4 regions of the Rhizobium aouanii genome follow, and region 2 is predicted to be linked to each of the others. Evidence: predicted binding sites of a transcription regulator. Region 2 holds the regulator's gene; each other region holds the start of a gene.
What was found. The regulator PhoB, encoded in region 2, activates phosphate uptake and scavenging genes when phosphate is short. The targets are predictions, from matches to a motif close to TGTCATNNANCTGTCAT.

Region 1 (7,203 bases), on a different contig from region 2:
CTCGGCGAAAACCGCCAGCCGCATCGCCACGAACTCCGCTCCGGTCTCGGCGACGGCGAGCGCCGAGGCCGGATCGGTGCCGCCCATGACGATGCAGGGGATCTCGATCATCGAGGCCCACCATTCGCCAAGCGCCAGGTTCTTCGGATGCGCCTCCGGCTTGATGTCGCCGTCGAGCTTGCCGAAGAAGATATAGTCCGGCCTGACTTCGCCGATCTCCAGCGCATGGTGCCGGTCGGCCGCGTTGCCGCCGCCGACGATCAGCTTCGGCGCATGTTTGTCGATCGCCTCCGAAAGGGCCTCAGCATTGCCGGAAAGGTGCAGGCCGTCGGCCTTCGCCCGGCCTGCGACACGGCTGTCGCCCGCAATCAGCGCGGCGGCGCCAGCGTCCTGGATCAGCGGCACCAGCTTTTCGGCATGTTTCTGGAAGGTGCCGTCGTCAAGCCCGTATTGCGGCACGATCACCGAGGCGACGTCGCCGCCCTTCAGCGCGTCGGCGACGATCTTTGCCTGTTCATCGGCATCGGCGATATCGGCTACGATGAGCACAAGGCGGCAGCGGTTTTCCGGTTCGGTCATGGGGTCTTTCCGTTTCCTGCGAATTCCCCTTCGAAATGAGGGATCCGCACTCGTTTTGTGTGAGTAGTTCCGTTAGACGAGGCTGGCAAGAGGAGGACGTCGAAAGCATGCCGCAGGATTTGTCATTCTACTACGCCGCCGTGCCCGCCGTTCTGCTGGTAGGCCTCGCAAAGGGCGGCATGGGCGACGCTTTGTCGCTGATCGGCTTGCCCTTCCTCGCCCTCGTCGTCTCGCCGGTCGAGGCGGCCGCCATCCTGCTGCCGATCCTGGTCTTCATGGACATGATTTCGCTTGTCATCTGGCGCAAGCATGGCGACTGGGCGACGCTGAAGATCATGCTGCCAGGCGCCGTCTTCGGCATCGCGCTGGGCTGGGCAACCTCGGCGCTGGTTCCGGGCAACATGCTGCGCATCGTCATCGGCGCGGTGACCATCTTCTTCTGCCTGCGCTATTTCTGGAACAATTTCAGGCCGGGCGCCGGCCAGGTGATCCCGCCGCGCGGCCAGCGGCCGGTAGCCGCCAGCCTCTGGGGCACATTTTCCGGTTACGGCAGCTTCGTCGCCCATGCCGGCGGCGCGCCCTTCCAGATCTATGCCCTGCCGCTCAAATTGCAGCCACGCGAATATACCGGCACCAGCGTGCGCTTCTTCGCGATCCTCAACGCCATCAAGCTGATCCCCTATTTCGCGCTCGGCCAGCTCGGCACCCAAAACCTCGCGACCTCGGCAACACTTCTGCCCTTCGCCCCGCTCGCCACCATCGCCGGCGCCTGGTGCGTGCGGCGCATGAAGCCACAGATCTTCTACCCCTTCATGTATGCAATGGCGCTGATCGCCGCCTTTCTGATCGTGCGCGAGGGCCTTGGTTGGTAAAAGGCCCAGCGCCGCGCGTCTCTTCAGACGCACAAAGGAGGCTGTAGCGCTTTGAATTCTTAGATCGATCTCGAATGAAGGAGTTTTGAAGCAGCGCGCTGCAATGCACAATTTCCTTGCTGGCACGGCCGGTTTGACGTAGCGTTCCCGCCATGTCGAACACGGACCCTTTCTCGGCGATTGCCGATCCGAACCGGCGGTTTCTGCTGGAGGAATTGCGTCGCGCGCCACGGACTGTCAATGAGCTCGCCGAAGGCCTGCCGATCAGCCGTCCTGCTGTTTCGCAGCACCTGAAGGCGCTTCTCGACAGCAATCTCGTTTCCGTGACCTCGGAAGGCACCAAACGCATCTACGCAGTCAATAACCGTGGCTTCGACACGCTCAATTTGTGGCTGGATCAGTTCTGGGCCTGATGCATGTTCCCGTAAGATCTGGGGATACGATGCGAATCGTAAGAATGCGATGTGAGACGTGACAGACCCAAAAGCGCCAGCCACGATGCCGGATGCATCGGACTGGCGCAAATATGGTGTCAAATCACCGGTTCTTGCAAATTTTTGGTGGAATGGATGGATTTACCTTGTTGCGCAAGATGATCGCCCGGCGACCCTTGGGAAGACTAGTGGACGGATGACTTAAGACGCTGAATCTCGTCCTTGATGCGCAGCTTGCGGCGCTTGCATTCGGCAAGTTCCGTATCGGAAATAGAGGGAGATGTTCTGAGCGCGTGCAACTCCTCCTCGAGAGCGACATGCTTTTTCTGGAGTGACTCAAGATGAGCTTGAACAGTCATATGACCCTTCCTTCCTCTTACCCTCCCCGGCCAACATCGTCGGGGATCAAGGTGTCAACGGGCGGGACTGTGACATATTTTTGAAGGCTTGTCGAAGGCCAAAAGATGAAGACTGGATGGCAATTTCATGATCAAGACTAACTAGCCGTTACCTGTATTTGGTGATAGGAGCTTGCGGAAATCATCGCCAGATCGGACAAGGTCCAAAGGACGATAACGGGGAATGCATATGGCCGATCAGGAACAGGCGGAAATCAGGCTCATAGTGGCGCGTCTGCGCCAGGAGCACGAGGATTTCGACGCCGCGATCAACGCCATGATTCAGACCGGATGCGATGCTCTGCGGATCCAGCGAATGAAAAAGAAGAAGCTCGTTATCAAGGACAGGCTCTCCAAGCTGGAAGATCAGATCGTCCCTGACATCATCGCCTGAGAGGGAATAGCAGCAACGATGACAGACAGACCACCCGTCGCCATCATCATGGGCAGCCAGTCCGACTGGGAAACCATGAAAAACGCCGCCGACACGCTGGAGGCGCTGGAAATTCCCTATGACGCGCGCATCATTTCGGCGCACCGCACAGTCGACCGGCTGGTCAATTTCGCCAAGGGCGCACGCGCGGAGGGCTTCAAGGTCATCATCGCCGGCGCCGGTGGCGCCGCCCACCTGCCGGGTATGACCGCCGCGATGACGCCGCTGCCGGTCTTCGGCGTGCCGGTCCAGTCGAAAGCCCTGTCCGGCCAGGACAGCCTCCTTTCCATCGTGCAGATGCCGGCCGGTATTCCTGTCGGTACGCTTGCCATCGGCAAGGCCGGCGCGGTCAACGCCGCCCTTCTCGCCGCCGCCGTGCTTGCCCTTTCCGACGAAGAAATCGCCGACCGGCTCGACGAATGGCGCGAGCGCCAGAGTGCTGCCGTCGCCGAATACCCGATGGACGATCTATGACGGCAAGAACGATCGGCATTATCGGCGGCGGCCAGCTCGGCCGCATGCTAGCCATTGCCGCCGCCAGGTTGAATTTTCGCACGGTCATCCTCGAGCCGCAGGCGGACTGCCCAGCCGCCCAGCTCGCCAACCGGCAGATTACCGCCGCCTATGACGATCCGGCGGCACTGGCCGAACTCGCCGATATCTGCGACGTCGTCACCTACGAATTCGAGAACGTGCCCGTCGTAGCCGCCGAAACGCTCTCGGCTAGTGTGTTCGTCTATCCGCCGCCGAAGGCGCTGGAAGCAGCCCAGGACCGCCTTGTCGAAAAGCGCTTTCTCAATGGCTGCGGCATATCAACTGCCCGCTTCCACACGATCGACAGCCAGGCCGACCTCGAGACGGCACTGAAGGATTTCGGCGGCCAGGGCGTGCTGAAGACCCGCCGTCTCGGGTATGACGGCAAGGGCCAGAAGGTTTTCCGCTCGGCCGCAGACAGCCCGGATGGTGCCTATGCAGCACTTGGCGGCGTGCCGCTCATCCTCGAAAGCTTCGTCGCCTTCGAGCGTGAGGTCTCGATCATCGCTGCTCGCGCCACCGACGGTACGGTCGTCTGCTTCGATCCCGCCGAGAATGTGCACCGCAACGGCATTCTCCACACTTCGACGGTTCCCGCTGCGATCTCTGCGCCGGCGGCGGACGCCGCGCGGCAATCTGCCGAGAAAATCCTTGCTGCATTGAACTATGTCGGCGTCATCGGCATCGAATTCTTCGTGCTTGCCGATGGCGGTCTGATCGCCAACGAGATGGCGCCGCGTGTCCACAACTCCGGTCACTGGACGGAAGCCGCCTGCGTCGTCAGCCAGTTCGAGCAGCATATCCGCGCCGTTGCCGGCCTGCCGCTCGGCAACGGCGAGCGCCATTCCGACTGCGTCATGCAGAACCTGATCGGCGACGATATTCTTGCCGTTCCCGACTGGCTGCGGCGCCCCGATACGCTGGTTCATCTCTATGGCAAGACCGAGTGGCGCCCCGGCCGCAAGATGGGCCATGTCACCACCTTGACGCCGAAATCGCCGGTTTTGGCCTGAGAAAACACCGCTGCGCCTTGGGAAAAACACCTTCATGTGGTTGACACGGAAAAGGTGACGGGGTATCTGCTCCCCCACCTAAACAGCGCGCCCGATGGCGCGCTTTTGATTGTTAAAGATACGGGCGAATGTGAATTCCCCCATAGAGATCGCGGATCAGAAAAATGAAGATCAAGAATTCGCTCAAGTCGCTCAAGGCTCGTCACCGTGACAACCGTCTGGTTCGCCGCAAGGGCCGCATGTACATCATCAACAAGCTGAACCCGCGCTTCAAGGCTCGTCAGGGCTGATTTCGCGCGTCCGGATCGCCCTGCCGCGTGAGCTTGCGCCGGCAGATATATCCGGTGGGTCGCTGCGGTGATCACGTCAAATTTGTTTGATCTTCGGCGCTGGCGGGCTAATATGTCCGCCATGCGCTTTTTTGCTTTGACATCAGCGGCGCTGCCGCTCGTTCTCATTCTGCTCACCTCTTCCTTTCCGGCGACCGCCGCGGAAAAGCCGGCCGCCGCGGCGAAAAAGGACGTCATCGTCGAGCAGGCGGATACCAACAATTCGCCGAAGCAGCACCTCGACCAGCTCTTCAGCCAATTGAAGCGTGAACGCGATCCCGAAAAGGCCAGCGGCATCGCCAATGAAATCCGCATGGAATGGAACGATTCCGGTAGCGCCACCATCAATCTGCTGATGCAGTGGGCCGACAAGGCGATCGAGGAAAAGCGCAACCCCGCCGCCCTCGATTTCCTCGATGAGGCGATCGCGCTGAAGCCCGATTATGCCGAAAGCTGGAACCGCCGCGCCACGCTGAATTTCGTCATGGGCAATTATCGCAAGTCGATGTCCGACATCGAACGTGTGCTCGATCTCGAGCCGCGCCATTTCGGCGCTCTCTCCGGCATGGCGGCGATCCTTAGCAATTCCGGCAACGACCAGCTGACCTTGAAAGCTTGGGAGCGTTTTCTCGATATCTATCCCGCCGAACGCACCGCGCAGGAACAGGCCAACACGCTTGCGGAAAAACTTGCCGGCAACCGCACCTGATTCCCGGTCAGCGATCTTGACGTCCGATCACGATGCACAATTTTAGACTTTAGAGGAACGATGTGGCGGTTGTCCGCCGCAGGCCGTCCCGCAAATATCGCTCGTTGAGATCATGCTTGCAGAAGTTTCCGCTCTTCTCGCCCCGCTCGCCGCCGCCATCGGTTATTCCACTTATAAGGCGCGGCAATTCGAACACGCCTATCCAAATATCGGAGAACTGACGGATGTCGGCGGTTACCGCATGAATGCCGTCCACATCAAGCGTCCCAAAAATGCGGATCTGCCGGCGCTGGTCTTCATTCACGGCGCCAGCGGCAATCTGCTCGATCAGGTCGTCGCCTTTCGTGCCGCGCTCGAAGGCCGGGCGGAAATGCTCTTCGTCGATCGCCCCGGTCATGGCTATTCCGAACGCGGCGGACCCGAGAACGCCGTCCCCTCCGGCCAGGCCGATGCGATCGCCAGACTGATGGAGAAGCGCGGCATCGAAAAGGCGATCATCGTCGGCCATTCCTTCGGCGGCGCGATCACCGCCGCCTTCGGCCTGCGCCATCCTGACAAGACCGCCGGCCTGCTCTTCCTCGCGCCCGCCACCCATCCCTGGCCGGGCGGCATCGACTGGTACTACCATGTCGCCACGACACCGGTCGTCGGCTGGCTCTTCACTCACGCAATCGTCGTACCGCTCGGGCTGAGACGGCTGGAGCGTGGCACGCTGAATGTCTTCCGCCCCAATCCTCGCCCGGCCGATTACATCGAAAAAACCGGTCCGTCGCTGGTGCTGCGCCCCAGCGCCTTCCACAACAATGCCGCCGATTTCAAAAGATTGCTCGCCTATGTGAAGGAGCAGTCGCTGCTTTATTCGCAGATCACCGCGCCGACCGTCATCATAACGGGCGACCGCGACGAGATCGTCTGGGAACACCTGCATTCGCGCGGCCTTGCCCGCGATATATCACGCTCCGAACTCATCACCGTTCGCGGCGTCGGCCACAAGCCGGATTACCTCGCAACCGATGTCGCCATCGCCGCCATGGAGAAGATATCAGGCAAGCCCCGCGACCTGCAGGCGATCGCCCGCAAGGCCGAAGAGAGGCTTGCCGCCACCTCACGCGATCGGACGGTCGCAACCGCGCCGTCGTTGGCGTCTGCTGCGCCGCGTGTCTTCTCAGACGCGCAAAACACGCTGTAGCACGTTGAATTGTATAATTATCCGGCCAAGGGCCGCATGACCTTCGACCGGCCTGACGCTGACCCATCCGGCGAAGATAAAGAGCATCGTACGCCGCTCGATAACGCCGACGTCAACGGGAAACTCGTCGAACTGCTGAAGCTTTGGGTTTTGTTTTTACGCATGTCGCCGTCACAAACCCGCGGCACAGTTTTGCGCGACATGATTTAAAGCCAATCCCTTGCATTGCCTCGTGCCATCGCAGTCCCATATGTTTTTCCATCATTGTCCATAGGAGGGGAAATCATGGGCCGCCTGCATATCGGGACGATCTCCGTCATATCAGCATTGTCGCTGAGCCTGACCGCGGCTTTTGCCGCCTCGCCTGCGCCCGTCGAAGCCGAGCACGGCATGGTCGTCACCGCCCAGCATCTGGCGACCGACGTCGGCGTCGACGTGCTGAAAGGCGGCGGCAATGCCGTCGATGCGGCGGTCGCCGTCGGTTATGCACTGGCGGTTGTCTATCCCTCAGCCGGCAATCTCGGCGGCGGCGGCTTCATGACCATCCGCCTGAAGGACGGCACGAAGACCTTCCTCGATTTCCGCGAACGCGCGCCGCTTGCCGCCACGAAGACCATGTATCTCGACGCCAAGGGCGATATCGTGCCGCGTGCCAGCCTCGACGGTTATCTTGCCGTCGGCGTACCGGGCTCCGTCATGGGCTTCGAGACCGC
Region 2 (7,203 bases):
CATCGACGGCGACTATCCGGAAACCCTCGCACGCATCGCCGCCAACAAGACCGGCGTCGGCGTATTCGGCCTTTCCTTCTATGAAAACAACGCCGACAAGCTCAAGGTTGCGAGCATGAGCGGTATCGTTCCGTCCACCGAAACGATCGCTAACGGCACCTACCCGGTTTCCCGCCCGCTGTTCTTCTACGTCAAGAAGGCACATCTCGGCGCCGTTCCGGGCCTGAAGGAATACGTCAACTTCTTCGTATCCGACCAGATGATCGGCCCTGACAGCCCGCTCGTCGAATACGGCCTCGTTGCCGCTCCGGATGCCGAGCGCGAAGCGATCCGCAAGGAAGTCGAAGCCGGTAAGGCTATGTAATGACTTTTGCCGGCGCGGTGCCTTTCAGCCCGCGCCGGCATTGCTTATGTCCCTGCGCCGGCATGTCCGCTGCAGGGTTGAATTCCTTCTCCATGATTGGAAGCTGAAGGCAGTTGACGAAGCTGCCGGGCTTTTTGGGGCTATGGGCCTGGGGACGTAACGAATGAGCACATCCATCATACTTTTGTGCCTTGTGGTGATCGGAGTCGCCGCCTATCTGGTCGCGCGCAACCGTGCCACGGCGCTTGCCGGAGGCAGATCCTCCTCACTGCATTCACGACCGGCCTATTACGGCGCCTATGCGGCGATCTGGGCAGTTCTTCCCGCCCTCATCGTCCTTGGCCTCTGGCTCTCCATCAGCCCCGGCATCATCCAGTCTTCGGTTCGCAGCGCTTTCCCTGACGACATCAAGGCTCAAGTCTCGGTCGAGCAGGATCTTGGCTATTCGACGGTGGCGACGGTCGCCCGCGGCCTGACGATGCTGACCTCGGATGAAACTGCGGCGGTCGGCAACGATCCGGCTGCGCTTCAGGCCAAGCTCCTCGAAAAGGGCGTGCCGCTTGCCGGCCAGCCGCTGCCTTACATGATCGACGCCGCCAGGACGCTCAACGCCATGAGCATGACGAGCCGCATCGCCATGACGGCGATCGTCTTCGCGCTCGCCGGCGCCGGCGCCTTCTATGCGCTGCGCTCCATCGCTCCGCGCTTCCGCGCCCGCAACCGGGTCGAGCGCGTCATACTCTGGGGCCTGCTGCTCGCCTCCTCGATTGCCATTCTGACGACGATCGGCATCGTGCTCTCCATGCTGTCGGAAGCCGCCCGCTTCTTTGCGGCCGTTCCCGCCATGGACTTCTTCTTCGGCACCGTTTGGGATCCGCGCTTTGCCGGCGCTGGCAGCTCATCCTTCGGTCAGTTCGGCCTGATCCCGCTGCTGCTCGGCACGATCTATATCGGCCTGGTCGCCATGCTGGTCGCCGTGCCGGTCGGCCTCTTTGCCGCCATCTACATGGCCGAATACGCCTCGATGAGGGTGCGCTCGGTCGCCAAGCCGCTGCTGGAAGTGCTCGCCGGCATTCCGACGATCGTCTACGGCTTCTTCGCGCTTGTGACCGTCGGCCCGTTCCTGCGCGATTTCTCCGCCCAGGTCAGCGGCCTTCTGTCCGGCAACTACAGCAATTTCATTCAGGCGCAGAGCGTTTTGACGGCGGGTATCGTCATGGGCATCATGCTGATCCCTTACGTGTCCTCGCTGTCGGACGATATCATCACCGCCGTGCCGCGGTCACTGCGTGACGGTTCGCTCGGTCTCGGCGCCACGCGCTCCGAAACCATCAAGAAGGTGGTCCTTCCCGCAGCCCTTCCCGGCATCGTCGGCGCATTGCTGATGACTGCCTCGCGCGCCGTCGGCGAAACCATGATCGTCGTGCTGGCCGCCGGCGTGGCCGCCCGCATCCAGATCAACCCCTTCGAGCCGATGACGACGGTGACGGTCAAGATCGTCAACCAGCTGACCGGCGACCTTGAGTTCACCTCGCCGCAGACGCTGGTTGCCTTTGCCCTTGGCATCACCCTGTTTTGCATCACGCTTTGCCTCAATATCTATGCGCTTTACATCGTGCGCAAATACCGGGAGCAGTACGAATGACGGATATTGTTTCTCCCACATCAGGCGTCACCGTTTCCAAGGCGCCAGCCCGCCGCGATATCGGCATCAAGCGCCGCTATGCCGCCGAGCGCCGGTTCCAGGCCTATGGCATCGCCGCCATCACCTTCGGTCTCGTCTTCCTCTTCATCCTGCTGTGGACGGTGATCGGCAAAGGTTATACCGCCTTCCAGCAGACGGCGATCACCCTGCCGATCGAATTCGTCGAGAAGACGATCGACCCCGACAATAAGCGCGCGACCGACCCTTCGGTGCTGATCGCCGCCAACTATCCGGTTCTCCTGCGTGACGCGATCGTCAAGCAGCTGAACATCAATGCCTCGAGCCGTCCCGACGTGCGCGATGCAACCGCCATGCTGTCGAAGAGTGCGCCGATCCAGCTGCGCGATATGGTGCTCGCCGATCCGTCGATCATCGGCAAGACGGTCAATGTCACGGTTCTCGCCGACGCCAATGTCGACAGCGCCAACAAGGCCCAGATCGACCTCGCGGTCGATGAGAAGAACCGCAAGGTCAACGACAAGCAGGTCGGCTGGATGAACGAGCTGAAGGCGAGCGGCGCGCTCCACAAGCAGTTCAACACCGGCCTCTTCGTCAACGGCAATTCCAGCCGTCCGGAGGCCGCAGGCCTTGGCGTCGCCCTGATCGGCTCGCTCTACCTGATGCTGATCGTGCTCGTGCTCGCTCTGCCGATCGGCGTCGCCGCCTCGATCTATCTCGAGGAGTTCGCGCCGAAGAACAAGCTGACGGACCTGATCGAGGTCAACATCAACAACCTCGCCGCGGTCCCTTCCATCGTTTACGGTCTGCTCGGTCTTTCCGTCTTCATCAACTTCATCGGCCTGCCGCGCTCGGCCTCGCTGGTCGGCGGCCTGGTGCTGACGCTGATGACCCTGCCGACGATCATCATCGCGACGCGCGCGGCACTGCGCGCCGTGCCGCCGTCGATCCGCGCCGCAGCGCTCGGCCTTGGCGCCTCGAAGATGCAGATGGTGTTCCACCATGTGCTGCCGCTCGCCATGCCCGGCATCCTGACCGGCACGATCATCGGCCTGGCGCACGCGCTCGGCGAAACCGCGCCGCTGCTCCTGATCGGCATGGTCGCCTTCGTCGCCAATGCGCCGGCGACACCGCTCGATCCCTCGACGGCTCTACCCGTACAGGTCTATATGTGGGCCAACGAGGCCGAACGTGCCTTCGTTGAGCGTACTTCGGGTGCCATCATCGTCCTGCTCCTGTTCCTGATCGTCATGAACATGGGCGCCATCCTCTTGCGTCGTCGCTTCGAGCGCCGCTGGTAAACGGAGTTAAACATCATGAACATGTTGACGGAAGCTGCAGTTGAAAAGGCGCTGGATCGCAAGATGAGCAACGTCCCCTATAAGATGATCGGAAAGGATGTCTCGGTTTACTACGGCGAAAAGCGCGCGCTTTTCGATGTGAACCTGAACGTCCGCGAAAACACCGTAACCGCCCTGATCGGCCCGTCCGGCTGCGGCAAGTCGACCTTCCTGCGGTGCCTCAACCGTATGAACGATACGATCGACGGCTGCCGCGTCACCGGCAAGATCACGCTTGATACCGACGATGTCTATGATCCCGATATCGACGTCGTCGAACTTCGCGCCCGCGTCGGCATGGTCTTCCAGAAGCCGAACCCGTTCCCGAAGACGATCTATGAAAACGTCTCCTACGGCCCGCGCATCCATGGCCTTGCCAAGTCGAAGGCCGATCTCGACCAGATCGTCGAAACCAGCCTGCAGCGCGCCGGCCTCTGGAACGAGGTCAAGGACCGCGTGCACGAATCCGGCACCGGCCTGTCGGGCGGCCAGCAGCAGCGCCTCTGCATTGCGCGTGCCGTCGCCGTCAGCCCTGAAGTCATCCTGATGGACGAGCCCTGCTCGGCGCTCGACCCGATCGCCACCGCCAAGGTCGAGGAACTGATCCACGAGCTGCGCGAGAACTACACGATCGTCATCGTCACCCACTCCATGCAGCAGGCCGCGCGTGTCTCGCAGCGCACCGCCATGTTCCACCTCGGCAATCTCGTCGAGGAGAACGACACCGACAAGATGTTCACCAATCCCGACGATCCGCGCACTCAGGACTACATCATGGGTCGCTTCGGTTGATTTTGGCGACACCAAGCCTTCCCGTTATTCGAGGATAAAGCCCCATGGCATCGACACATATTTTTTCTGCCTATGATGATGATCTGAAGTTCTTGTCCAGGCGGATTTCCGAAATGGGCGGCCTGGCCGAACAGATGGTCAGTGAATCCGTCCGGGCGCTCGTCAACGGCGATACCGCATTGGCGCAGAAGGTCATCTCGGACGATGTGATCCTCGATCACGCCGAACGCGAAATCGGCGACAAGGCGATCGTCACGATCGCCCGCCGTCAGCCGATGGCCTCGGATCTGCGTGAAATCATGGGTTCGATCCGCATCGCCGCCGATCTCGAACGCGTCGGCGACCTCGGCAAGAACACCGCCAAGCGCGTCATCGCCGTCCAAAGCACCGGCGTCCCCCGCAAGCTCGCCCGCGGCCTCGAGCATCTGTCCGAGCTGGCGCTCGTCCAGCTCAAGGAAGTGCTCGATGTCTACACCAATCGTTCAGCCGACAAGGCGAATGCGATCCGTGAACGCGACAACGAGATCGACGCGATGTACACCTCGCTGTTCCGCGAACTCCTGACCTATATGATGGAGGATCCGCGCAACATCACCAGCTGCACGCATCTTCTCTTCTGCGCCAAGAATATAGAGCGCATCGGCGACCATGCGACCAACATCGCCGAGACGATCTTTTACATGACGACAGGCGCACAGCCGGAAGGCGATCGTCCGAAGGATGACAGCGCCAACACCGTCGGCGCGGTCACGGAATAACCGCCCGCACAATTAGTTGCGTGCGCGCCCGTCCGGGGCGCGCAAAGAGGTCGCAGCCAATTTCTGAATCTGCGCAGGATGAATTGCTTAAATCACCCCTGATTTAAGGATGATGCGCGAGGAGACCGACACGCATGATCCCGAGAGTTGCAGTTGTTGAAGACGAGGAAGCCCTCAGCGTGCTTCTTCGCTACAATCTCGAAGCGGAAGGCTTCGAGGTCGATACCATCCTTCGTGGCGACGAAGCCGAAATGAGGCTTCAAGAGCGCACGCCCGATCTTCTCATCCTCGATTGGATGCTGCCGGGCGTCTCCGGCATCGAGCTCTGCCGGCGCCTGCGCATGCGGCCGGAAACCGAGCGCCTGCCGATCATCATGCTGACGGCGCGCGGCGAGGAGAGCGAACGCGTCCGCGGATTGTCGACGGGTGCCGACGATTATGTCGTCAAGCCCTTCTCGACCCCCGAACTCGTTGCCCGCGTCAAGGCGATGCTGCGCCGCGCCCGTCCCGAGGTGCTGTCCACGGTGCTGAAATGCGGCGATATCGAGCTCGACCGCGAAACCCATCGCGTCCATCGCAAGAGCCGCGAAGTCCGCCTCGGCCCCACCGAATTCCGCCTGCTGGAATTCCTGATGTCGTCGCCGGGCCGGGTCTTCTCCCGCTCGCAGCTTCTGGACGGCGTCTGGGGCCACGACATCTATGTCGACGAGCGCACCGTCGACGTCCATGTCGGCCGCCTGCGCAAGGCGCTGAATTTTTCCAACATGCAGGACGTCATCCGCACCGTCCGCGGCGCCGGTTACTCGATGGAAGCCTGAGGGCTTTCGTTCTGGTTGCTGACAAAGCCGGCTGACGCCTCTTTCGTCATGCTCGGGCTTATCCCGCTACTGTCCGGTTCGCGGCGATGGACTGCCCCTCATCCGGCTGCCGCCACCTTCTCCCCGCTTGCGGGGCGAAGGGGATATGCCGCGACCTCTCCGTTCCCCACAACCTCTTGCAGGGCACGTCCCCTCGCCCCGTTTACGGGGAGAGGGTTAGGGTGAGGGGCAGCCATCCCATCCGCGCATGAAAAAACGGGCCAATCGGCCCGTTTTCTGCATTCTAACGATGGTTGCCCGCGTTCAGCTCGCCCGCGCTGCCGCCCTGCGGCGTTCGTTGACCGGCTGGTAGGCAAGCTTTTGGTGATAGCCGCAATAAGGCGAATTGTCTGGGGACTCGCAGCCGCAGAAGTGGAAGTCATCCTTCAGCGGATCGCCGACCGGCCACTTGCAGGTACGCTCGGTCAGTTCCGTCAGGCCGAGGCGACGCGAAATCGGCACCACCACATTGCCTCGCGGCACGTATTCCATTTCCTCGATCGTTTCGATCTCGATCTCTTCCTTCAGCATCGTCGCGCCCTGCTGGCGGGTAACGGTGCGGGTCGTGATGCGAGAGGCATAGTTCGGCGCGCGCGGCGCCGATGTGTTGCGCTTCGGCGTTCGCGCCGCGGTATTGGTGCCGCCGGCCTTGGCGCGGCCGGGAAGGCACAGCCGGTGCACTTTGCCGATGACCGCGTTTCTGCTGACGCCACCAAGCTGTGCCGCGATCTGGCTGGCGCTCAGTCCTTCGGCCCAAAGCTTCTTGAGTTTCTCGACCCGCTCGTCTGTCCAGTTCATGCCCTGTCTCCACCTTTTGCGTTGGTGATGGCAGAATCCCTCACCGTTGTCCCGGGAGCTCCGAAACAAGAAACGCTTGATCAATTTTGGTGACTAGTTCCGCCGCATGCAGTCTAGTAATTGATCTTTAACCTAGTGTGAGGCTGACTCCGTGACAAGAGTCGCATGAATCCGGATGAATCGAATTCGTAGTTTTCCCCAACTTGCTGCCCCTGCGTGTCATTTCTGCAATAATGCCTGTTGAAGACTGAAAATGCCGCTGTACACCTGTGCTGCATACGCTAAGGGCGCCGTTTTGTTGACATTGCAGCGCGAAAGGGAAATAGTGCCACTCGCCGCCGCAAGGCGGCATTTTTAATTTTTCGGGCCTGGTTTCCTTAGCCGGAGTCATTGCCCGCCAACTTTGATGGAGATCGCGCCATGGCTGAAGCCGCGCCGCTTTATGACACCTATTCTCGTGCCCCGCTGCGGTTCGAGCGAGGCGAGGGCGTGTGGCTGATCACCGAAAGCGGCGAGCGATATCTCGATTTTGGCGCCGGCGTCGCCGTCACCTCCGTCGGCCACAGCAATCCGCATGTTGTGGGCGCACTGAAGGAGCAGGCCGACAAGGTCTGGCACCTGTCGAACATCT
Region 3 (7,203 bases), on a different contig from region 2:
CGCCCTATGGGACCTTGAGGCGAAACGGACGGGAGACAGCGTCGCCGCCCGTCTCGGCCTTGCCGATCTGAAGCCGCTGACCACCGCCTACACCATCTCGCTCGGTGCGCCGGAGGTGATGGCCGCCCAGGCGGGCGAACATGCCGGCCGTGCCCTGCTCAAGGTCAAGGTCGGCACCGGCGACGATGAAAGCCGCATCCGCGCCGTCCGCGCCGCCGCGCCCGATGCCGCAATCATCCTCGACGCCAATGAGGGCTGGCCGGAAGCGGTGTTGGAGCGTCATCTCCATATCGCCGCGGAAGCAGGCATCGCCCTCGTCGAGCAGCCGCTGCCGGCCGGACGCGATGGGCTGCTCGCCGAAATCCACCGCCCGCTCCTCGTCTGCGCCGACGAGAGCGTCCACCACACCGGCGATCTCGCAAGCCTTGCCGACCGCTACGACGCGATCAACATCAAGCTCGACAAGACGGGCGGCCTGACGGAGGCGCTGGCGATGAAGGCCGAAGCCGAGCGGCTTGGATTCAGCATCATGATCGGCTGCATGGTCGGCACATCGCTTGCCATGGCGCCCGCCGTTCTGCTCGCCCAGAACGCCGATTTCGTCGATCTCGACGGTCCGCTGCTGCTTGCCCGCGACCGCGAACCCGGCCTGCGCTACGCTGCTTCCCTGGTCTTTCCGCCCGAAAGCACCCTCTGGGGCTGAAGGTAATAGGCTGAGATGACGAGGCCGAGGCCGACGAACGCCACCACGGCCATAACGTAATAGCTGACGACGCCGAGCCAGGCATAGAGATAACCCGACGCCAGGGTCATCAGCGCCATTGCCATGCCGACATAGAAGAAATAGGCGCCCTGGGCCGACGATTCCTGCGTCTCCTGCACCGTCGCCACGATCCGCCGCTGAACGCCGGTATGCACGAAGGCGTAGGTGAAGCCGTGGAAACATTGCAGCAGAAAAAAACCAGCAAATCCCGTATTCATCGGAAACAGGATCCAGCGGCAGACGCTGATGGCGCAGCCGAAGCGGATCAGCGTCCAGGCGTCGAAGCGCCGGCTGAGGCGCTTCGACAGGAAGAACACCGTCACTTCCGAAGCGACGCCAGCGCTCCAGAGCAGGCCGACCTCGGTGCCGGAAAAGCCGAGGTGGTGCCAATAGATAGAGGAGAAGGCGTTGAGCACCGCATGGCTCGATTGCTGGATGGCAACGCCGATCAAGAGCAGCAGCAGGTGCGGCTCGCGCAGGCCGCTGCCGGTGGCGGCCGGAAGATCGATCGGCTGGCCCCGCCGCCGCGTCGGCCCGATGCGCGGGCAGAAGGCTGCCATGACCACGGTCATGATAAAGCCGAACACCATGATCGGCAGTACCATCCCCCCGCCCCACTGGTTGATGAGTTCGCCGCCAACCAGCGTCGAAACGATGAAAGCAATCGAGCCCCAGACCCGCATCGATCCGTAATCGAGCCCCCAGCGGCGCACGCCCGATATGACGATCGATTCGACGACCGGCACATAGGGCGCGAAGGTGGCGCCCTGTAGCGTAAAGACGATGAAGACAGGCCAGAAAGTCGTCGTCCAGTAAAGTGCTACCGCCGTCAGCAGCGACAGGCCGCCTGACCAGAGCAGCACGTCGGCGCGCTCCTTCATGCGGTCGGCGATCATGGCGACAACAGGCGCCACCAGCACGCGCACCACCATAGGAACGGCCAGGATGACACCGATTTCATGGTCGCTGAAGCTGTGGCCCGCAAGCCAGACGGGGAAGAACGGCAGGACGACGCCGTTGACGAGCAGCGGCGCGCAATAGGAAAGCGCACTGAGCAGCCGGAAGCGCGGCGGCGCTCCCTCACCCGTCGGGGAATTTTGAGCGGGAATCATGGGTGGACCTGAAGGAAACTGGTCGTTGTCCTAACACACCACCCTGGAAGCGACTATTGCGAGAAATAGCCGTTCTGAAACGTTTTAGAAAATAAAATAGGGCCTGTCGCCTAACGGTAACGGCTAAATTCGATGGAGCGCAGGCGCGGATGCGCCGGCGCCAAAATCAGGCGGCCTGCGGGGCCAGCTCACCCTCGTCATGCATTTCGATGGCGGCAAGCGCCGGCACGCTGCTGGCAAGCGACCGCCAGGTGATCAGTTCGAAGGTACCGTCCTCGTGCTCGGCGACCGCCGTGCAGCTTTCAACCCAATCGCCGGTGTTGATGTAGCGGATGCCGTCCATATCCTGGATGATGGCATGATGGATATGTCCGCAGATGACGCCGTCGGCGCCGTTTTTGCGGGCTTCCTCGGCCACGACGCGCTCGAATTCGCCGATGAAGTTGACGGCATGCTTGACTTGGAGCTTCGCCCAGGCCGAGAACGACCAGTAGGGCATGCCGAGCCGGCGGCGCACTGCCGCCAGGATGATGTTGATGCGGATCGCCGTGTCATAGGCCCAGTCGCCGAGATAGGCGAGCAGTCGCGCATTGCGGACGACGACATCGAATTCGTCACCGTGCAGGATCAGGTATTTCTTGCCGTCGGCGCCGTCATGCATCATGCGCTCGACGACCTCGATGCCGCCGAAATGCATGCCCGGGAAGGCTCGCAGGAATTCATCGTGATTGCCGGGAATATAGACGACGCGCGTGCCCTTGCGCGCCTTGCGCAGCAGCTTCTGGACGACGTCGTTGCAGACCTGCGGCCAATACCAGCTGCGCTTCAGGCGCCAGCCGTCGACGATGTCGCCGACGAGCACGATCGTATCGGCCTCGTGGTGACGCAGGAAATCCAGCAGGAAGTCGGCCTTCGCGGCCTTCGAGCCGAGATGGACATCGGAAATGAAGAGCGTGCGGAAATGTCTGGGTTCCATCATGTCTTTCACGAGCTGCCGCTCATGTCCCATCTTTCATCTAACCTTCCAAAATCAGACTCGTGTTTCAGGAAGATGACAAGCTGGGGAAAAGCCCTGCAAACCTGTTCATCCCGCGCTGGCAGAATGCCTGTCGCCGCGCGGCCGCATGGCCGTCGCCGCACGGCCAGGCGACAATGTTGCTGTGCGCATTCAGGGCGTTCATGATGGCGGCGATTCATATTCGACAATGCGGGATGGCTGATGCGTCTCTTTCTCGTTCGCCACGGCGAATCCCTCGGCAACATCAACGAACAGGCCTATCGCCAATTCGGCGATCACAACGTGCCGCTGACGCGATGGGGCCATCGGCAGGCTCTCGAGGCAGGCGGCGTGATCGCGTCCTATCTCAAGGCATTGCCGAGCGCGGGTTTCGGCAAGCTGCATATCTGGTATTCGCCCTTTCTCAGGACCCGGCAGAGCAAGGATGCGCTGCTCGAAGCCCTGCCGGAAAGCTTCGTCGGCGATCAGGGAGGATTATCTGCTGCGTGAGCAGGATTTCGGTCTCTTCACCGAAATCTACGACCACGCCGAACAAAAGCAGAAGTTTCCCGACGAGTTCGAAAAATGGGCAAGGCTGCGCAGCAACAGCGGCAAGTTCTACGCACGGCCGCCGGATGGCGAAAGCCGGGCGGATGTGGCCCAGCGGGTGCGCCTGTTCCTGCAGACGGTCATGTACGACGCCGAAAATAGCGACCGCAACGTCGTGATCGTCGGTCATGGCGTCACCAACCGGGCAGTCGAAATGAATTTCCTGCACCGCCCTGTCGAGTGGTTCGAGCGCTCCGACAATCCCGGAAACGCCGATATCACCTTGATCGAGGGGACGCGCTCGCAAGGATACGAGTCAATCCTGCTGCATCAGGCCGCCGACCGGCAGCCGGGACAGGAAGGCGAACTGCGCGAAGCCTATGGCGCCGACGTGACGATCACGCCGAAGCCGACTGTATAACTCCTGAAATCGGACCGGCGCAACGGTGCGGCGGGTTGCGCAAGGCAACCCGCCAACTCTTCACCTCAGGTCGGCGACGTGACGGTTGCCGGCTCCTGCCCGGCCGGCGCCTCCTCGTTTACAGTCTCCGGCCGCTTCGTCCTCAAGAGACGCAGCACGAAGACGAAGAAGACGGGAACGAAGAAGATCGCCAGCACCGTCGCCGAGATCATGCCGCCGAGTACGCCCGTGCCGATGGCATTCTGGCTCGCCGCACTTGGGCCGGTGGCGATTGCCAGCGGCACCACGCCCAAAGTGAAGGCGAGCGAGGTCATGATGATCGGCCGGAAGCGCAAACGGGCGCCTTCGATCGCGGCATCCATCAGCGATTTCCCTTCGGCAAAGCCGTCCTTGGCGAATTCGACGATCAGGATGGCGTTCTTCGCCGACAGTCCGATTATCGCGATCAGGCCGACCTTGAAGTAGATGTCGTTGGACATGTCGCGGCTCATCACCGCGAGCACGCAGCCGATGACGCCAAGTGGCACGACCAGCATCACCGACAACGGGATGGACCAGCTCTCGTAAAGCCCCGACAGCAGCAGGAAGACGAAAAGGATGCTGAGGCCGAAGAGGAACGGCGCCTGCGATCCCGATCTGAGCTCCTCCAGCGACTGGCCGGTCCATTCGAAGCCGAAGCCGTCGGGAAGTTCGGCGGCCAGCCGCTCCATTTCGGTAATCGCCGCCCCCGATGAATATCCCGGCGCAGGAGCGCCAGAGATACGCACGGAAGGGTAGCCGTTATAGCCGACGATCTGCGCCGGTCCCTTCTGCCATTCGGCAACGGCGAAGGATGATAGCGGCACCATGCCGCCGCTCGCATTGCGGACATTGAGCTTCATCAGGTCTTCCGCCTGAAGCCTGCTCTTGTCCTGCGCCTGCACGATGACGCGCTGCATGCGGCCCGAATTCGGGAAGTCGTTGACATAGCTCGAGCCGAGATTGGCGGTGATCGTGCTGTTGATGTCGGCGAAGGCGACGCCGAAGGTATTTGCCTTTTCACGATCGATGACGAGCGCGAGCTGGGCGGAGTCAGGCATGCCTTCCGGTCGGATGCCCGATATGATGGGGTTCTGCGATGCCTTGCCGATCAGCATTCCCGCCGCCTCGGTCAGTGCCGCCTGGCCTTTCCCCCCGCGATCCTGAAGGCGGAAGGTGAAGCCGTTGGTCGTGCCGAAACCTTCGATCGGCGGCGGTGACAGCGCGAAGGATGTGGCGTCCTTCAGCCCAAACAGCTGCATGTTGGCGCGGTTGGAGATGTCCTGCACCGAATTGCCGGCGCCGCGTTCGGCCCAGTTCTTGAGCGTGACGAACACCAGGGCGGCGTTCGGTCCTTGCCCGGAGAAGCTGAAGCCCTGGATCGCAACGACGTTGGCAACGGCCGGTTCCTTCTTGAAGATCGCTTCGATGCTTTCAAGCGAGGCCACCGTGCGGTTGCGGCTCGCCTCCGGCGGTCCCTGCACGTCGACGATCAGGAAGCCCTGATCCTCATCCGGCACGAAGCTGCTCGGCAGGTTGACGAAAAGATAGCCAAGGCCGATGAGCAGCGCAACATAAACGGTCATGACCCGCCAGGAACGCTTGGCCAGTCCGCCGACCGTGCGGGCATAACGCCCGGTCAGCCGGTCGAAGTTGCGGTTGAACCAGCCGGCGATGCCTTTCTTCTCGTGATGACCCTTGATCGGCTTCAGGAAGGTGGCGCAAAGCGCCGGGGTTAGCGACAGCGCCAGGAAGGCCGAAAACAGGATGGATACGACCATCGTCAGGCTGAACTGGCGGTAGATGATGCCTGTGGAGCCCGGGAAAAACGCCATTGGCACAAAGACGCAGGAGAGGACCAGCGTAATCCCGAGGATCGCGCCGGTGATTTGCCGCATCGCCTTCTTTGTCGCTTCTTTCGGTGACAGCCCTTCCACCGCCATCAGCCGCTCGACGTTTTCCACCACCACGATGGCGTCGTCGACGAGAATGCCGATGGCAAGCACCATCGCGAACATCGTCAGCACGTTGATCGAGAAGCCGGCGGCAAACATGACAGCAAGCGTCCCGAGCAGTGCGACGGGCACGACGAGCGTTGGAATGATCGTGTAGCGGAAGCTCTGCAGGAAGATGAGCATGACGACGAAGACAAGCGCGACGGCTTCTGCGAGCGTATGCGCCACCTTCTCGATCGATGCCGAGACGAACGGGCTGGTATCATAGGGAACGGAATATTCGACGCCATCAGGGAAGAAACGCGAGAGCTCCTCCATCTTCGCCTTGACCAGGTTGGACGTATTGACGGCATTGCCCGTCGACGACAGCTGGATGGCGATGGCGGCACTCGGCTGCCCGTTCAAGCGGGTGGAGAAGCTGTAGCTCTCGCTGCCCTCTTCGATGCGCGCGACGTCGCGCAGCCTGACGTTCGATCCGTCGGCATTGGCGCGCAGCACGATGTCTCCGAACTCCTTGATGTCGGTCAGCTGCCCCTTCACCAGCACCGTCGCCGTCAGGTCCTGCGAGATCGGATTGGGTGCTGCACCGATCTGGCCTGCCGCCACCTGGGCGTTCTGCGCCGAGATCGCCGCGCTGATGTCGGACGCGGTGAGATTCAGGCCGACCATCTTGTCGGGATCGATCCAGATGCGCATCGCCCGCTGCGAGGCAAATAGCTGGGCGCGGCCGACGCCCTCGAGACGGCGCAGCTCGCCGATGACGTTTCGGTTGAGATAGTCGCCGAGCGCCACCTCGTCGGTCTTCCCGTCCGTCGACGTCAGCGAGATGAACATCAGGAAGCCCGACGACGCCTCCTCGACCGTAATACCCTGATCCTTGACGGATTGCGGCAGCCGCGGTTCGACGCGGCGGATGGCGTTCTGAACGTCGACCGAGGCCTGGTCGATATCGGTTCCGGCCGCAAAGGTCGCGGTGATCGTCATCGCACCCGATGTATCCGACGTCGACTCGAAATAGGAAAGGTGCTCGACCCCGTTCAGCTCTTCTTCGATCTGGCGGGTGACGCCCTGATAGATATCCTGCGGCGAAGCGCCGGGATAGCTGGTGGTGATGCTGAGCTGTGGCGGCGCGACCTTCGGATATTGCGCGACCGGCAGGAACGGCAGCGCGATCAGACCGGCGAGGGAGATGAAGATCGCAAAGACCCAGGCTAGGATCGGGCGATCGATAAAGAAACGTGCCATCGACCTTACTCCGGCTTCTTGGCGTCACCGGACGCGAGCTGGCCATCCCGCCACTCTTCCGGCGCGACCTTTGCACCCGGCTGCAGCTTCTGGCTGCCGTCGACAACGAGACGCTCACCGGATGACAGGCCGCTTTCGACCAC
Region 4 (7,203 bases), on a different contig from region 2:
TCCGGCTCGGTCGGCCATGCGCAGGCGCTCGGCACCGACCGCGAGAAGGCCAGGCTTGCGGCGATCTTCGACGCGCTCTGGCAGGAGGATGCGACGAAGGACTTCGTCGAACAGGCACTGCTTTTGCCGATCACTGAGCGGATCGCCGATGCCGAACGCCGCAAGGCGGACGAGACGGCCGCAACCCGCGTCGATTTCTTCACCATGGTGCGGGGAGACAACTGATGGGCCTGAAGACAGAAGCTCTGACCGGCGGCTTTGCCGAGCCGGTCTTCCATGCCCAAAGCGTCTTTAAGATGCTGATGGACGGCATGGCGCGCCCCGGCACGATCCAGACCGTCCAGCCCGACGTCGCTCCGCCGGCGCCGCTCGGCATCGCCGCCGGCACGATCGCGCTGACGCTTTGCGACCACGACACGCCCGTCTGGCTTTCCCAGGGACTGGCGAAATCCGCCGTGCCGGAGTGGCTCGGCTTCCACACCGGCGCGCCGCTGACGACCGAAAAGGCCGAGGCGCGCTTTGCCTTCACCGAGGCCGGCACCGCACTTTCCTCCTTCGGCCTCTTTGCGTCAGGCACGCAGGAATATCCAGACCGCTCTACGACCCTCATCATCGAGCTCGCCGAACTCGAGGGCGGCCGCAGGCTGGCGCTGATGGGTCCGGGCATCCAGAGTGTAACGGAGATGGCGCCTATCGGCCTGCCGGAGACTTTCCTGCGGCTCTGGACCGAGAACTGTGCGCTCTTTCCGCGCGGCGTCGACATCGTACTGACATCGGCCAAGCGCTTCCTCTGCCTGCCGCGCACCACCAAGATCACAGCAACGGAGATCTGAGCTCATGTATGTTGCCGTCAAGGGTGGCGAGACCGCCATCGCCAATGCCCACCGCCTGCTCGCCGACCGCCGCCGCGGCGACCGTTCGCTGCCGGCGATCGGCATTGACCAGATCGTGGCGCAGCTGGCGCTCGCCGTCGATCGCGTCATGGCCGAGGCTTCGCTTTTCGACCGCAGGCTCGCAGCCCTTGCCATCCGCCAATCGCGGGGCGACATGATCGAGGCGATCTTCCTGCTGCGCGCCTACCGCCCGACACTGCCGCGTTTCGGCTATTCGAAGCCGCTCGACACGGCTGATATGACGATCGAACGCCGCATCTCGGCGACCTACAAGGATCTGCCGGGCGGGCAGCTTCTTGGGCCCACCTTCGACTATACCCACCGCCTGCTCGATCCCTCGCTGCTTTCGGACGAGGCGGTCGAGACCCCCGCCCAGCGCGCCGCCGAGACCGGTCGCGTCATGCGCGTCTCCGAGATCCTCGGCGAAGAGGGCCTGATCGAGGCCGACGGCGACATGCCGGAAGATCACGAAATCGGCGACCTGACCCGAGAGCCGATGGAATTCCCGATGACACGGGATCTCCGCCTGCAGGCGCTTGCCCGCGGCGACGAGGGCTTCCTGCTGGCGCTCGGTTATTCCACCCAGCGCGGCTACGGCCGCAATCACCCCTTCACCGGTGAAATCCGCATCGGCGACGTCGAGGTGGAATTCGACGTGCCGGAACTCGGTTTCGCCGTCTCGCTCGGCACGATCCAGATCACCGAATGCCAGATGGTCAACCAGTTCAAGGGTTCGGCCAAGGCGCCGCCGCAATTTACCCGCGGCTACGGCCTGGTCTTCGGCCAGAGCGAGCGCAAGGCGATGGCGATGTCACTGGTCGACCGGGCGCTTCGCGCCGAAGAACTCGGCGAGGATATCACCGCACCGGCACAGGACGAGGAATTCGTCATCTCGCACTCCGACAACGTCCAGGCGACGGGCTTCGTCGAGCACCTGAAACTTCCGCATTATGTGGACTTCCAGGCGGAACTCGATCTCGTCCGCCGCATGCGCCGCGAATTCGACGCCGCCCGCAACGGTGGCGAAGACATGAAGGAAGCCGCCGAATGACCGATCTGGCCAGCTACAACTTCGCCTATCTCGACGAACAGACCAAGCGGATGATCCGCCGCGCCATCCTGAAGGCGATCGCTATTCCGGGTTACCAGGTGCCCTTCGCCTCGCGCGAAATGCCGATGCCCTACGGCTGGGGCACCGGCGGCGTGCAGGTGACGGCCTCGATCATCGGACCTGACGACGTGCTGAAGGTCATCGACCAGGGCGCCGACGACACGACCAACGCCGTTTCGATCCGCGCCTTCTTCCAGAAGGTCGCCAATGTCGCGGTGACGACGCATACCAAGGATGCGACGATCATCCAGACGCGCCACCGCATTCCCGAGGAAAAGCTCGGGGTCGGGCAGGTGCTCGTCTACCAGGTGCCGATCCCCGAGCCGCTGCGTTTCCTCGAGCCGCGCGAGACCGAGACCCGCAAGATGCATGCGCTCGAAGAATACGGCCTCATGCATGTGAAGCTCTACGAGGACATCGCCCATAACGGCCGCATCTCGCGGACTTACGCCTATCCGGTGAAGGTCCATGGCCGCTATGTCATGGACCCGTCGCCGACGCCGAAATTCGACAATCCGAAGATGCATATGTCGGACGCACTGCAGCTCTTCGGCGCCGGGCGCGAGAAGCGCATCTATGCGGTTCCACCCTATACCGACGTCGTCAGCCTGGATTTCGAGGATTATCCCTTCGATATCCAGCGCTTCGACAAACCCTGCGCCCTTTGCGGCGCCGAGGACGTCTATCTCGACGAAGTGGTTCTCGACGACAAGGGCGGGCGCATGTTCGTCTGCTCCGACACCGATCATTGCGAAGACCGCCGCGCGCATGGACATGCCGGCGAGATGCTGGCCCGGGAGGCTGCAGAATGAGCGATACGTCCCTCCTCAAAGTCCGTGACGTTTCGAAATTCTACGGCAACCGCATTGGCTGCCGCGACGTCTCCTTCGAGCTCTGGCCCGGCGAAGTGCTCGCCATCGTCGGTGAATCGGGCTCCGGCAAGACGACGCTGCTCAACTGCCTCTCCACCCGGCTGCTGCCGAGCACCGGCAGCGTCGAATATCACATGCGCGACGGAAGCTACCGCGATCTCTATCGCATGAACGAGGCCGAGCGGCGTTTCCTGATGCGCACCGACTGGGGCTTCGTGCACCAGAACCCGGCCGACGGCCTGCGCATGACCGTTTCTGCCGGCGCCAATGTCGGCGAACGGCTGATGGCGATCGGCGACCGGCACTACGGCAAGATCCGCGCTTCGGCGATCGACTGGCTCGAACGCGTCGAGATCGACGCTGACCGCATCGACGACCAGCCGCGTGCCTTTTCCGGCGGCATGCGCCAGCGATTGCAGATCGCCCGCAACCTGGTCACCGGCCCACGCCTCGTCTTCATGGACGAGCCGACCGGCGGCCTCGACGTCTCGGTGCAGGCGCGACTGCTCGACCTCGTGCGCGGCCTCGTCAACGATCTCGGCCTCTCGGCCATCATCGTCACCCACGATCTCGCCGTCGCCCGTCTTCTCTCGCACCGGATGATGGTGATGAAGGACGGCTACGTCATCGAACACGGGCTCACCGACCGCGTGCTCGACGACCCGCGCGAACCCTATACGCAGCTGCTCGTCTCCTCGATCCTGCAGGTCTGAGGCCAGAAACCAAGGAAGAAGAAATCATGGCAACGCCCCTCGTCGTTTCCGAAGTCTCGAAGAGCTTCACCATGCATCTGCGCGACGGCATCAAGCTGCCCGTCGTCTCCGATGTCGCCTTCTCGGTCGCTTCGGGCGAGTGCGTCGTGCTCGGCGGCCCATCGGGCATTGGAAAGAGTTCGCTGCTCAAGATGATCTACGGCAATTATGCCGTCGATACCGGCCAGATCCTCATCCGCCACGACGGACGCATCGTCGATCTCGCCTCCACCGATCCGCGCACCGTGCTCAACGTCCGCCGCAATACGCTTGGCTATGTCAGCCAGTTCCTGCGCACCGTGCCGCGCGTCGCGGCGATCGACGTGGTTGCCGAACCGCTGGTGGCACGCGGCGAGGACGCCGGCACGGCACGGGAAAAGGCGGGCGCCCTGCTTGCCAGGCTCAATCTGCCGGAAACGCTCTGGCAGCTTCCGCCAGCCACCTTCTCCGGCGGCGAGCAGCAACGCGTCAACATCGCACGCGGCTTCATCACCGAACACACGATCCTGCTTCTCGACGAACCCACAGCCTCGCTCGATGCCAGGAACCGTGCGGTCGTCGTCGGCATGATCGCGGAAAAGAAGAAGGCGGGTGTGGCCCTTCTCGGTATCTTCCACGACGAAGAAGTGCGCGAAGCCGTCGCCGACCGTATCCTCGACCTCCAGCAGTTCTCACCGAGAAAGATCGCTGCATGAGCCGCAAGCTGGGTATCGAGCCCTACTTTCATGAAACGGCATCCGTCATCGATTCCACCTTCGGGCGCTATACCGAGGTTTCCGAACGCTGCCGCATCAGCGAGGCCAGCTTCGGCGACTATTCCTACATCATGCAGGACGGTTCCGTCTGGTGCGCGACGATCGGCAAGTTCGTCAATATCGCCGCCGCCGTGCGCATCAACGCCACCAACCATCCGACCTGGCGCGCGACGCTGCATCATTTCACCTATCGCGCCGCCGACTACTGGCCGGACGGCGACATGGAGACGGGCTTTTTTGCCTGGCGGCGGGCAAACCGCGTGACGATCGGCAATGACGTCTGGATCGGCCACGGGGCGACGATCCTGCCCGGCGTCAGCGTCGGAAACGGCGCGGTGGTCGGGGCCGGCGCCGTCGTCTCGAAGGACGTCGCGCCCTATACGATCGTCGGCGGTGTACCGGCAAAGCTTATCCGCGAGCGCTTTCCAAGAGAGGTCGGCGAACGGATGGACAGACTTTCCTGGTGGGACTGGGAGCATGACCGGCTGCGCCAGGCGCTCCAGGATTTTCGCAACCTTGACGCGGAAGATTTCCTGTCCCGCTACGGCGGTTAAAACCCCCGATATAGGGGCGAAGAATTGTGACAGGACTTACACAAATATGACATGCGAGGTTCATCAAGCGGGACTAATGCGATGCTCATCAGGGCCTGTATCGCAAGGGAAGAGAGCATGATGTTCGAGCTGAGGAATGTCACACGTCGTTTCGGAAAAAAGCTCGCTGTCGATTCCGTCACGCTCGCCATTCCCCAAGGCCAGATGGTCGGCATCATCGGCCGCTCCGGCGCCGGCAAGTCGACGCTGCTGCGCATGATCAATCGCCTTCAGGAGCCGAGCTCCGGCTCCGTTCATTTCGCCGGCGTCGAGGTCTCCGGGCTTCGCGGCCAGGCACTGCGCAACTGGCAGCGCGACTGCGCGATGATCTTCCAGCAGTTCAACCTGGTGCCGCGCCTCGACGTTCTCACCAATGTCATGCTCGGCCGCCTCAACCATCGCTCGACGCTTCTAAGCCTGCTCAGCATCTTCACCCGCGACGAACGCGTGCATGCGATCGCAGCACTCGAACGCCTCGGCATCGAGCAGACGGCACTGCAGGCAGCCGGCACGCTTTCCGGTGGCCAGCAGCAGCGCGTGGCAATCGCCCGCGCGCTGATGCAGAACCCGAAAATGGTTCTCGCCGACGAGCCGATCGCCTCGCTCGATCCGCTGAATGCCAAGATCGTCATGGATGCGCTGCGCGATATCAACGAGCGCGAGGGCATCACCGTCATCACCAACCTTCACACGCTCGATACCGCCCGCAACTATTGTGAGCGCATCGTCGGCATGGCCGGCGGCCGCGTCGTCTTCGACGGCCAGCCCTCGGAGCTGACCGCCGAAGCGGTGAAGGAAATCTACGGGACCGACAAGGATGGCGCCGGCATCGACGAAACGCTGACCTCGACCAGCCTCGAATCCAAGCGGCGCGCCGCGGATCTCTCATCCGGCATGGTGGCCAAAGCCGCCGCCGTGCACTGACCGTTTCCGGCCGACGGGACAACGGTCGGAAAAATAACTGACAAACAAACCATGTCACAAAAGGAGACTTCCATGTCTGCATTCCGCAAGATCATGATGGCAACCATTGCCGTCGCCGCCCTCGCCGGCAATGCTGCTGCCCAGGACGTCAAGGTCCTCCGCATCGGTCTCGATGGCGGTGAAAACGAAGCCGACCAGGTTCGCCGGACCGAATGCGTCAAGCCGGGCCTGATCGCTGCCACCGGCGTTTCCGAAGTTCAGCTCTTCCCGTCGCCGAACTACAACGGCGTCATCCAGGGCCTCCTTGGCGGTACGATCGACCTCGCCGTCATGGGCGCCGCCTCTTACGCCGCGGTCTATATCAAGGATCCGAACGCCGTCACTCCGGTTCTGACCACCAAGCAGGCCGACGGTTCGACCGGCTACTACTCGATCATGGTTGCCCGCAAAGATTCCGGCATCAAGACGCTTGCCGACGCCAAGGGCAAGAAGCTCGGCTTCGCCGATCCGGACTCTACCTCCGGCTACCTTGTCCCTAACGTTGCCCTTCCGAAGGACACCGGCGCTCCAGTCAAGCAGTACTTCTCTGAAACCGGCTTCGGCGGCGGCCACGAGAACCTCGTTCTCGGCGTTCTCGACAAAAAGTTCGACGTCGGGACCACCTTCGGTTCCGGTCAGGGCGACTGGGCGCAGGGCTATACCTCCGGCAACCTGCACCAGATGGTCACCAAGGGCCTGCTCGACATGGACGATATCGTCGAAGTCTGGAAGTCGCCGCTCATCCCGAACGGTCCGCTGATGGTTTCCCAAAAGCTGCCGGCCGACCTCCAGAAGAAGGTTACCGCCTATTTCGCCGAGCTGCCGAAGACAGACAAGAGCTGCTTCGAATCGTTCACGGGCGGCGGCTACGTTGACTGGGCGCCGGTCGACCAGAGCTTCTATCAGACAATCATCGACGCCCGTAAGGCCGTCATCGGCGGCTGATCCTCAGTCTGAACAGTCTTGCGGCGGCATCATGATGATGCCGCCGTTTTTCAAGAAGGAAGCCACATATGGCGCACTCGGCCGGCGCGGACTCTCTGAGCGGATTGCAGGAGGGCTCCCGCACCATCCTCGATCATTATCAGAGCCAGGTTCGAACGCGGCGGATCTATACCGTCGTTTCAATCGTGGTCTTCCTGATCATCCTCGGCGCCTCGCTCGACTTCGCCAACAGCGCCAATTCGGGCAAGTTCTTCGAGCGCCTTCCCTATTTCTTCGACTTCATGAAGAGCTTCGTGCCGGACAGTCCGCTGGAGATCTT

Region 1: V8P77_RS14530 (YdcH family protein) is a predicted target of PhoB. The motif match lies at 2,350-2,366, and genes of this name have one in related genera.
Region 3: V8P77_RS33100 (UDP-2,3-diacylglucosamine diphosphatase) is a predicted target of PhoB. The motif match lies at 2,916-2,932, and genes of this name have one in related genera.
Region 4: phnC (phosphonate ABC transporter ATP-binding protein) is a predicted target of PhoB. The motif match lies at 4,973-4,989, and genes of this name have one in related genera.

Annotation. Positions count from the first base shown of each region.
Region 1 is NZ_JBAMYD010000007.1:177,171-184,373, forward strand. It holds gene V8P77_RS14515 (thiamine phosphate synthase) at 1-579, opposite strand, end outside; gene V8P77_RS14520 (sulfite exporter TauE/SafE family protein) at 687-1,451, shown strand; gene V8P77_RS14525 (ArsR/SmtB family transcription factor) at 1,604-1,864, shown strand; gene V8P77_RS14530 (YdcH family protein) at 2,071-2,244, opposite strand; gene V8P77_RS14535 (YdcH family protein) at 2,474-2,677, shown strand; gene purE (5-(carboxyamino)imidazole ribonucleotide mutase) at 2,696-3,190, shown strand; gene V8P77_RS14545 (5-(carboxyamino)imidazole ribonucleotide synthase) at 3,187-4,263, shown strand; gene ykgO (type B 50S ribosomal protein L36) at 4,428-4,553, shown strand; gene V8P77_RS14555 (tetratricopeptide repeat protein) at 4,666-5,301, shown strand; gene V8P77_RS14560 (alpha/beta fold hydrolase) at 5,414-6,490, shown strand; gene V8P77_RS14565 (hypothetical protein) at 6,527-6,700, shown strand; gene ggt (gamma-glutamyltransferase) at 6,776-7,203, shown strand, end outside.
Region 2 is NZ_JBAMYD010000034.1:1,166-8,368, forward strand. It holds gene V8P77_RS33920 (substrate-binding domain-containing protein) at 1-364, shown strand, start outside; gene pstC (phosphate ABC transporter permease subunit PstC) at 528-2,009, shown strand; gene pstA (phosphate ABC transporter permease PstA) at 2,006-3,328, shown strand; gene pstB (phosphate ABC transporter ATP-binding protein PstB) at 3,344-4,159, shown strand; gene phoU (phosphate signaling complex protein PhoU) at 4,204-4,917, shown strand; gene phoB (phosphate regulon transcriptional regulator PhoB) at 5,052-5,735, shown strand; gene V8P77_RS33950 (GcrA family cell cycle regulator) at 6,039-6,572, opposite strand; gene V8P77_RS33955 (aspartate aminotransferase family protein) at 6,993-7,203, shown strand, end outside.
Region 3 is NZ_JBAMYD010000030.1:21,023-28,225, reverse strand. It holds gene dgcA (N-acetyl-D-Glu racemase DgcA) at 1-703, shown strand, start outside; gene V8P77_RS33105 (MFS transporter) at 655-1,875, opposite strand; gene V8P77_RS33100 (UDP-2,3-diacylglucosamine diphosphatase) at 2,042-2,884, opposite strand; partial or broken gene V8P77_RS33095 (histidine phosphatase family protein) at 3,095-3,842, shown strand; gene V8P77_RS33090 (multidrug efflux RND transporter permease subunit) at 3,908-7,060, opposite strand; gene V8P77_RS33085 (efflux RND transporter periplasmic adaptor subunit) at 7,066-7,203, opposite strand, start outside.
Region 4 is NZ_JBAMYD010000011.1:119,312-126,514, reverse strand. It holds gene phnG (phosphonate C-P lyase system protein PhnG) at 1-225, shown strand, start outside; gene phnH (phosphonate C-P lyase system protein PhnH) at 225-833, shown strand; gene V8P77_RS20040 (carbon-phosphorus lyase complex subunit) at 838-1,944, shown strand; gene V8P77_RS20035 (alpha-D-ribose 1-methylphosphonate 5-phosphate C-P-lyase PhnJ) at 1,941-2,816, shown strand; gene phnK (phosphonate C-P lyase system protein PhnK) at 2,813-3,589, shown strand; gene phnL (phosphonate C-P lyase system protein PhnL) at 3,616-4,323, shown strand; gene V8P77_RS20020 (DapH/DapD/GlmU-related protein) at 4,320-4,937, shown strand; gene phnC (phosphonate ABC transporter ATP-binding protein) at 5,058-5,900, shown strand; gene phnD (phosphonate ABC transporter substrate-binding protein) at 5,973-6,884, shown strand; gene phnE (phosphonate ABC transporter, permease protein PhnE) at 6,953-7,203, shown strand, end outside.